Regions from separate parts of the Alteromonas macleodii ATCC 27126 genome, predicted to be linked through region 2. Evidence: predicted binding sites of a transcription regulator. Region 2 holds the regulator's gene; each other region holds the start of a gene.
What was found. The regulator MetJ, encoded in region 2, represses methionine synthesis genes. The targets are predictions, from matches to a motif close to TAGACGTCTAGACGTCTA.
Positions count from the first base shown of each region.

Region 1: the regulator MetJ is predicted to act here: its motif matches at 1,363-1,380, upstream of serA (phosphoglycerate dehydrogenase).
Region 3: the regulator MetJ is predicted to act here: its motif matches at 2,167-2,184, upstream of thrA (bifunctional aspartate kinase/homoserine dehydrogenase I).

Region 1 is NC_018632.1:3,251,059-3,254,382, forward strand. It holds gene MASE_RS13915 (5-formyltetrahydrofolate cyclo-ligase) at 1-541, shown strand, start outside; gene rpiA (ribose-5-phosphate isomerase RpiA) at 632-1,288, shown strand; gene serA (phosphoglycerate dehydrogenase) at 1,636-2,865, shown strand; gene MASE_RS13930 (DUF481 domain-containing protein) at 2,992-3,324, opposite strand, start outside.
Region 2 is NC_018632.1:4,039,722-4,043,045, reverse strand. It holds gene metF (methylenetetrahydrofolate reductase) at 59-946, opposite strand; gene metJ (met regulon transcriptional regulator MetJ) at 1,108-1,440, shown strand; gene MASE_RS17205 (malic enzyme-like NAD(P)-binding protein) at 1,605-2,840, opposite strand.
Region 3 is NC_018632.1:3,383,732-3,387,055, forward strand. It holds gene thrA (bifunctional aspartate kinase/homoserine dehydrogenase I) at 1-1,992, opposite strand, end outside; gene MASE_RS14495 (excinuclease ABC subunit UvrA) at 2,369-3,324, opposite strand, start outside.

The DNA.
Region 1 (3,324 bases), 790 kb from region 2:
TAAGCGCATTGCTTCACGACTACGTACACTGCCCTTTCTTGATAACAGCACGACCATAGCCGGATATTTGGTTAACGATGGCGAGGTCAATTTAACCTATTTTATCGAGTCTATTTGGCAGTCTTTACATGATAAAAAATTCGCTCTACCTGTATTACACCCCGTATGTAAAGGACATTTGTTATTTTTGTCTTATACCCAGCACTCTCAATTGGTGAAGAATAAGTACAACATTGAAGAGCCAGTATTGTCGTGTAAAAACGTCGTTCCTGTTAGGCAATGTGACGTTATTCTTATGCCGCTTGTAGGGTTTGATGTAAACGGCAATCGCCTGGGTATGGGGGGCGGCTACTACGACCGAACTTTGAGTTTTACCCAACGCGCGCCAGATTCACATTCATTTTCGGGTAGTAAAGCGCCCAAGTTAGTGGGTATTGCCCACGACATTCAAGAAGTAGATGCTCTGCCCGTTGCACCATGGGATGTCCCCCTTGATGCCATCGTGACGCCCTCGCGCACACTGCAACTCACTAAACCGTGATAGTCATTATAACAAATTGAACATACGTACTTGTGGGTTCACGTTCGCTTATAAGTTACACTTGCGAACACAATAAGTCGGAGAATGACCATGGATCAGAACGCAAAAAAACAAGCCGTAGCCAAAGCAGCCATCGAATATGTTGAAGCAGACAGCATTGTCGGTGTGGGTACAGGTTCTACCGTAAATTTCTTTATTGAAGAACTCGGTAAAATTAAACACAAAATTGAAGGTGCAGTATCAAGTTCAGAAGCCTCTACCGAGCGTTTAAAAGCCTTAGGCATTGAGGTATTCGAGTTAAACGAAGTCAGCAATCTATCGGTTTATATCGACGGTGCCGATGAAGTGACCGAACACAAGCATATGATTAAAGGCGGAGGCGCAGCACTCACTCGCGAGAAAATTGTAGCCGGTGCGGCGACCACGTTTGTGTGTATTGTTGATGAAAGTAAGCGCGTTCCTGTATTGGGCTCGTTTCCCCTTCCCGTTGAAGTTATTCCCATGGCTCGCTCTTTCGTAGCACGAGAGCTAGTAAAGCTTGGTGGCGATCCTGAATATAGACAAGGTGTTGTCACCGATAACGGCAACGTTATTTTAGATGTTCACAACCTTGAGATTCTGAATCCTCGTGAGCTAGAACAAAAAATAAATAATATTCCTGGCGTGGTCACGAACGGCATTTTCGCACTACGAGGCGCGGACATAGTGCTAAGTGCTACAGATAGTGGTGTTGAAACCTTTAAGTGATAACTGAGTAAGACGTATAGTGCGGTGAAAAGCTATACAAAATACTACTTTCAACTTAACGCGTTTTCTGTTAGTTTCCGTTTAGACGTCTAGATGTCCTTAAAAGAAGTTCACTAAGCGTCTCAACTTTTACGTTAGTTAAGGCCAATTCCTTAATAACGAAAGCAATCAACGTGATTATAAAAGCTTGGTAGCAATAACGCCCAAGCAAGGCTTTCAGAGCTGCAAAGCGATGTCGTTGCAGCGCAGGTTATACACAGCTTTGTGTTTCATACTGGCAGGTTTCTGAGAGTCTTGGATTGGCGGTGCAAGCAAACCAAATTACATCAGTGAGAGATAGCGAGTTCATGAGCAAAGTTTCATTAGAGAAGGATAAGATCCGAATTTTGTTGTTGGAAGGTGTTCACCAAAGTGCTTTGGAGACACTAAAAAGCAATGGGTATAGCAATATTGAATTTCTCAAGACCTCTCTTCCTGAAGACGAGTTAATTGAGAAAATTAAAGACGCCCACTTTGTTGGTATTCGCTCGCGTACTCAAATTACAGAGAAGGTAGTTGAAGCAGCACAAAAGCTTGTGGCTATCGGTTGTTTCTGTATTGGCACCAACCAAGTTGATCTTGAAGCCACCCAACGCCGCGGCATTCCCGTGTTTAACGCGCCATTTTCCAACACACGTTCGGTTGCAGAACTTGTACTTGGCCAAATTATCCTTTTACTTCGCCAGGTGCCGAGTAAAAATGCCAAGGCTCACCGCGGAGAGTGGGAAAAAACGGCAGTCGGCTCATATGAAGCCCGTGGTAAGACACTTGGTATCATTGGTTATGGTCATATAGGCACACAGCTGAGTATTCTTGCTGAACACCTAGGTATGCGCGTTCAATTTTTCGATATCGAAGACAAGCTTGTGCTAGGTAATTCTGCCCAAGTAAAATCGCTTGAAAAGCTGCTTAATACCTCTGACGTTGTTTCACTTCACGTTCCTGAAACACCACAAACTCAAGATATGATTGGTGAAAAAGAACTGTCTCAAATGAAGAAAGGCAGCATTTTGATTAACGCGTCTCGCGGTACTGTGGTAGATATCGATGCGCTTGCGAAGGCATTGGGAAGCGGCCAACTAAACGGCGCTGCTATTGATGTATTCCCGGTTGAGCCTAAATCTAATACTGAAGAATTCGAGTCGCCGCTTCGCGCGTTCGATAATGTCATTCTGACCCCGCATGTGGGCGGCAGCACGCAAGAAGCGCAAGAAAATATTGGTATTGAAGTGGCGGGTAAACTCGCGAAGTACAGCGACAACGGTTCAACGCTGTCAGCCGTTAACTTCCCTGAAGTGTCACTGCCAGAACATACTGGTCGTTCACGCCTACTTCACGTACACAAAAACCAGCCAGGTATTCTTACTCAAATTAACCAAGCGTTTGCAGAAAAAGGCATCAACATCGAAGCCCAGTACCTACAAACTAACGCAGAAATTGGTTATGTAGTAGTTGATGTTAAAGAAGACCGTGGTTATGAAGCACTTGCAGAGCTTCAGCAAATTGATGGCACAATTAAGACACGTATTCTTCACTAAGAAGAGTTGTTTTAAGACTAAATAAAAACGCTGCACAATGTGCAGCGTTTTTTTATGCCTGTGATTTTACTTCAATGCGTTGAAGTGCCCAGCCCTACTTCAGTGCGCTGAGCATATAAGGTAGGCTTAGAAGAAGTTGTAAACTAAGCTAACTGCAGTTTCTGTGTCTAGTTTTTCAACGTCGTCGTCAACATTGGTGTTGTGATCAAGTTTGAAAGAAAGACGCATTGAAAGGTTACCGCTGATTGTAGCTGTAAGTGCAGACTCAGCACGAGATTTCGTGTTGTCAGAACCCACTTCGGTACTCACTGTTTGCGTAAATTTAGCGGTATCTGAAATTTTCCAAGAATAAGCTGATGACGCACGAACGATTACGCTGTCAAGATCTTCGCCATCCTGAGTTTCGATGAATGAGTAACCAGGACCGATTGAATATTCAAGGGTGTGGCGCTTGTTCTC
Region 2 (3,324 bases):
CGCCTTTTGTGGAGTGCTTCGTTAAAAAACGCAAGCACGGTCCTGATTGTCGTATGTATTAAGCGCCTGAACGCACGCCGAGCATGTGGCAGATGGCGTAGCTTAATTCACTACGGTTCAACGTATAGAAATGGAAGTGTTTTACCCCTTCTTTAGCGAGTACTTTAACTTGGTCCATAGCAATGTTAGCGCCTATAAGATTACGGGTAGCTTGGTCGTCGGCATCAAGGCCGTCGAACATTTTGTGTAACCATCCCGGCACATGAACATTTGTGAACCCCGCAAATTTCACCAGTGTTTGGTAGTTGGTTACCGGCAAAATACCCGGAACGATATCTAAGTCGACACCCGCTGCGGCTGCACGGTCTCTAAATCGAAGGTACACACTCGTATCGAAAAAGAACTGGGTTATCGCTTCTGTGGCACCTGCTTCTGCTTTGCGCTTAAGGTTTAGTAAATCAAACTGCGCATTTGGTGCTTCAGGGTGCTTCTCTGGATAGGCAGCAACAGAAATATCAAAATCGGCAACGTCTTTTAGCAAGGCAACAAGATCAGAGGCATACATCTCTGTCTTTTCTACTCCTGGCGGTAAATCGCCACGAAGCGCAACAATACGGCGAATACCTGAGTCCCAGTAGTCTTTTGCAATTTGCTTAAGCTCATCACGGCTAGCATCAACACAGGTCAAGTGAGGAACCGCCGCGACACCGGTTTGCTGCTGAATGCGTTTTACAACGTCGTGGGTTCTGTCACGCTCACCGCTATTCGCGCCGTAGGTTACCGACATGTAGCTTGGCTTTAGTGGCGCTAGACGTTCAACTGACTTCCACAGGGTCTGTTCCATGGCTTCCGTTTTAGGCGGAAAGAATTCAAAAGATACATCAATATCACGCAGTTCCGACAGGGACTGGTTTAATGCATCGATACCTTGTGCGTAAGAAACCATGGCTTTTTCTCTCAAAAATGTATTCTTATAGACGTTTAGACGTCTAAATTAAAGAATATATGTCTAGACGTCAAGAGGTTTACACTGCTCAATTGACCTTTTCGTGAACTTGTTTAGAATTTCTCTTCATAACATAAAAAAGAGTAGACCGAGTTAGTACAATGGCAGAATGGAACGGTAAATATATTCACCCCTACGCAGAGCATGGCAAGAAGAGCGAACAGGTAAAGAAAGTCACTGTCTCTATACCTATTAATGTGCTTAAGGCGCTTACTGATGAGCGTACTCGCCGCCAAATCAATAATTTGCGTCACGCCACTAATTCAGAACTGTTGTGTGAAGCATTTTTGCATGCGTTTACCGGTCAACCATTGCCTAACGATGATGACCTGCGCAAAGACAATCCTAATCGCGTACCGGCTGAAGCAAGACGCATTATGGAAGAAATGGGCATTGATCCAAGCTTCGAAAACGATGTGTCGGAAGACGACTGATATTTGGTATTAAAGAGAAACGGCGCTTTGTTATAAGTTATTGCTAGTTGATAACCTACAACACGGCGCCGTTTTTTATGTACTTGTATTCTCGAAGCGCACTTTTTAGCAAATAAAGGTTGAGCACTAGCCCCTCCATTTTTTTTGCCTTATGCGCCAGAATTTTATTCTTCTGGGCTTTCAGGCACGCGTGCAACGCCAGATTCAATCGCAGCCTTAGATACGGCGGTAGCAATACGCTCGCATAAACGCGGATCCATAGGTTTAGGAATAATGTATTCCTTACCAAATGTCAGACTAGTACTCTTACTGGCAGCTAGTACTTCTTCTGGTACAGGCTCTTTCGTAATAGCACGAAGGGCTTCTACTGCTGCTACTTTCATTTCATCGTTGATGGCCGTTGCACGAACATCTAGCGCGCCACGGAAAATAAACGGGAAGCACAGTACGTTATTTACTTGGTTAGGGTAGTCCGAACGTCCAGTGGCCATAATAAGATCTTTACGTACTTCGTGAGCAAGTTCAGGCTTTATCTCAGGGTCTGGGTTAGAACATGCAAATACAATTGGGTTTTCAGCCATCAAGGCCAGTGTTTCTGGTGGTAAAACATCCGGTCCAGACACACCAACAAAAATATCCGCACCTTCCATTACATCTTCAAGCGTACGCTTGTCAGTATTGTTAGCAAATAGCTTTTTATGCTCAGTTAAGTCTTCGCGACGAGTATGGATAACGCCTTTTCTGTCTAGCATATAAATACGTTCGCGCTGGGCACCACACTTAATAAGCAGTTCCATACAAGCGACCGCTGCTGCACCGGCACCCATACACACAATTTTAGCGCTCTCTATGCTTTTACCCTGAATTTCCAGAGCATTAAGCATGCCCGCTGCAGTTACAATAGCGGTACCGTGCTGATCATCATGGAATACCGGAATTTTACAGCGCTTAATTAGCTCTTGTTCAATCTCAAAGCATTCAGGCGCTTTAATGTCTTCTAAGTTAATGCCGCCAAATGTGTCAGCGATATTCGCTACCGTATTAATGAACTCTTCGGTTGTACGATGCTTCACCTCAATGTCAATGGCATCCAGGCCAGCAAAGCGTTTAAACAGAAGGGCTTTACCTTCCATAACAGGTTTCGATGCCAGTGGGCCTAGGTTACCCAGCCCTAAAATCGCGGTTCCGTTACTGATAACGGCAACCAGGTTTCCTTTACCCGTGTACTTATAGGCGTTATCTGCATCTTCGGCAATTTCTCTGACCGGCTCGGCAACGCCTGGGCTATAGGCAAGAGCAAGGTCATCGACGCTGTCGGCTGGTTTAGATAACTCTACGCGGATTTTTCCAGGTGTGGGTTTGGCGTGATAGTCGAGTGCGCGTTGTCTAAAATCTGACATGTAAAAAGGTATCCTTAGATGTAGGGTTCATCGGTGTTTTCGTTCACGCTCTGTAGCTATTTTATTGTCGTTATAGTTATAGGTAGATAAACGTAAGCGCGTTACAACCAAGTAATGACAAAGTGATTATAAATAGTTGTTAGCACTAGGGCTTGTTGATCTTTGTTTTACAGCAATCATCAATAGGCCCCAAGGTGGCATGTGGAAAAGCAGACTAGGCGTTAACCTTTACTGATTTTGCTCACATACCTTAATGGATACAAGCCTCTGGTTTATGTACCCAAAAGCGCCACAAGTCTTGAAAGTCATGCATTATTCACAGAATTAATGCTCAGTATCAAAGTGCCGATCACAACTCTAACACAGCCAATCACTGTGTACATATCTGATCAGAATTCTCATATACCAATGTAGGTTAGGCATACTAATTAGACCAGTAAAATGGGGCTATAATTGCCATTCATGCTATTTATTTTGACTTGTT
Region 3 (3,324 bases), 660 kb from region 2:
GTTGTCTTTGGCTGTTTGTGTCGCTTGCGACAGGCTCATGCCCTCTTCAAGTTTGCCAAATACATAAGACAAACTGCCCGATAGAATTCCTTCAAAGCGGTGTAAGGTGTCGCCGGCGCTGAATAGCTTTTGCAAGTTATCAATAACCGGTAGCCCTGCGCCGACAGTGGTTTCGTAAAGGTACTGACGATTTGTCGATTGCGCGGTCTTGCGAAGCTTACGGTAGTAAGACATTGCGCTCGTGTTCGCCTTTTTATTTGGCGTTACCACGTGAAAACCGCTTTCCATCATATCTACATATTGCTGTGCAATCGCTTCGTGACTAGTACAGTCAACAATCACCGGGTTTACCAGACTATTGTCGTTAGCAAACTGATGCAGGCGTTCAACGCTTAATCCTTCGCTTGCCGATTCAAGTGCCGCTTTCCAGTCACCGCTTAAATCAATACCTTGGCTGTTTAACAGCAGCTTACGGCTATTTGCAATACCATAAACTCGCAGCTGCACGTTGCGTTTTAACAACGCAGGCTGTTGTTTTTCAATTTGACCTAGCAGTTCGGTTCCCACATTGCCACACCCTACTAGGAACACGTCGATGGTATGGCGGTCAGAGAAAAAATTCTGATGAATGACTTTTACTGCTTTCTTAGCACGCTTACTTTCAATTACCGTTGAAATAGAGCGCTCTGAAGAGCCTTGAGCAATGGCTACGTTGTTTACGCGCGCTTGGGCAAGCGAGTTAAAGAAACGCGCAGCCAACCCTTTGGTTTGACGCATACCGTCACCAACCAAAGTAACAATGGCTAGGTCATGACGCACTTCAATAGGATCTAGCAATTGATTTTGAAGCTCTAGCGCGAACGCATCTTCAAGAAGCGTTAACGCTCGGCTGGCGTCTTTGCTTTGGATACAGAAACTGATTGAGTATTCTGAAGAAGACTGGGTAATAAGGCTTATTGAAATATTGGCGTTCGACATCACCTCAAACACACGACTTGCCATACCTACCATGCCTTTAAGGCCAGGGCCTGCAACGTTAAACATGGTGACGTTATCAAGCTGTGAAATACCTTTAACTGACGTCCACACCTCGCTTTTTTCATTGCTGATTAGCGTACCTGGCGCAGCTGGGTTTAGTGTGTTTCTGATCAAACAAGGGATGTGGTGTTGGGCAATAGGACCGATAGTTTTCGGATGAAGCACCTTAGCACCGAAATAAGATAGCTCCATCGCTTCTTGATAGGTAAGCTTGTCTAACAGCACTGCCCCTTCAACTTGATTCGGGTCAGCGTTATAAACACCGTCTACGTCTGTCCAAATTTCACAGCAATTTGCGTCTATACACGCCGCTAAAATGGCCGCTGAATAGTCTGAGCCGTTACGCCCAAGCGTGACTTTCTCGCCCGCTTCGTTAGCAGCAACAAACCCCGGCATGACAAGAAATTCACTGCCGTCAGTAGGCACATCTGAAAAGCGGGCTTTACTAAGCGACACATCGGCAATGCTGTCTAGGTAATCGCCTTCGGCCAGCACATACTTAACCGGGTCGATAACGCGATTAGCAATACCTTTAGCAGATAGCATAGCGCTAAAAAGCGTCACCGAGATGTACTCACCAATACTTAGAATACCGGCAGCGACATTATCAGGTGCAACACCAAGCAGCTTAATACCTTCAAGGTGCTGTTTTAATACGGAAAGGTGACTATTAATGAATTCTACCACGCTTGCATGTGCAAACCCGTCGAGTTCTTCGTTTAGGTTGTTGGCGATGCCGGTAACCGTGTCGTTCAACTTATTGAATAACGGCTGGAAATCTTCACCCGCGGCTGCTTGTTCACATAGTAGTGAAAGCGCGTTCGTTACCCCCTTTGGGGCAGAGAGTACAACCGCAGCACCGTCGGTTTGGTGGGTCGCCGTGCTAATCTCCATAACGCGCATGTATCGCGGTGCATCGGCTAGAGAAGAACCCCCAAACTTTAAGACTTTCATATGCTGCTCCTTAAGGTTACGCATGCTAAAACGTGTGTAAAAAAAAGCCCGCTCTGTGTTAGGCGGGCTTTCGTTGTCTTTTGCTTACTTGCACTAGTCAGCGACCGCCCTTTTTAAGGTGGTAATTAACATAATGGTGGTGCGAGTAAGTAGAATCTTTTTCATACAAGCAATTTGCCGTATAGACGTCTATATGTCAACCGCAGTTTTCACTACACTGTGTTGCAAAAAGTGCAACACTCTTTAACTAATATTTCTTTTTAAGGTACAAATACGAGTTCAAGCCGTTTCTTTGCTGGCTTACTAGTATTCAAGTAGCTTTAAACAACGACTTATTTCTAAGATCATTCAAACCTAACTCAATCAAAACCTTTCTTTAAGCCAAACTCGCCTTTAAAAATGGGGCTGTTGCACTTTGCTGAACTTTAGCAACCTCCTCTGGTCTGCCTTCAGCAACTATTTCTCCTCCCTCATCACCAGCGCCTGGCCCCATATCAATAATGTGGTCGCAAGCCCCAGCCACCTGCATATTGTGCTCAACCATCACCACAGTATTCCCCGCTTCAACTAAGGTGCTTAAATGCTGCATAAGCAATGCAGTGTCTGAAAGATGTAAACCTGTTGTAGGTTCATCAAGCACGTATAGGGTATTAGCATTTTGAGCACGTTTAAGTTCTGACGCTAATTTAATGCGCTGCGCCTCGCCGCCTGATAATTCAGTGGCACTTTGCCCAAGGGTTAGATAGCCAAGCCCTACGTTCATTAGCGTTGTAAGTCCCCGCGTAATAACTTGATTATCACTAAATGCAGATAGTGCTTCTTCAACCGTAAGCGATAATACATCAGCGATAGAATGCTCATTGTAACCAACTTCCAGTACGTTATCGTTAAAACGCTGACCGTTACAAACAGTACAGGGGGAATAAACACTCGGCATAAATAGTAATTCTACCGATACCACACCCAAGCCTTCACAATGTGGGCACCGCCCTTTTGCAACGTTAAACGAGAAATGACCCGCATCGTAACCACGGGATTTTGCTTCTTCGGTTGAAGCAAATAAACTTCTGATTTGGTCAAATATGCCGGTATAGGTTGCCAAAGTTGAACGGGGTGTCCTGCCGATGGGAGACTGATCTACCACAACTATACGACTTAACGCTTCAAGTCCGCTTTCAATACAGCCTTGTCGCGGTTCACTTTTAAGTGAAAAAGTGTCGTTAGTAAGAAGCGAATTGGCGTCAGTAAGCAGTTCTTTCGTTTCTCTTGTTTCTTGCGCTCGCTTCCCTTCTTTCTCGGCTGTACTTAAACCATCTTTGACCAACTCAACTA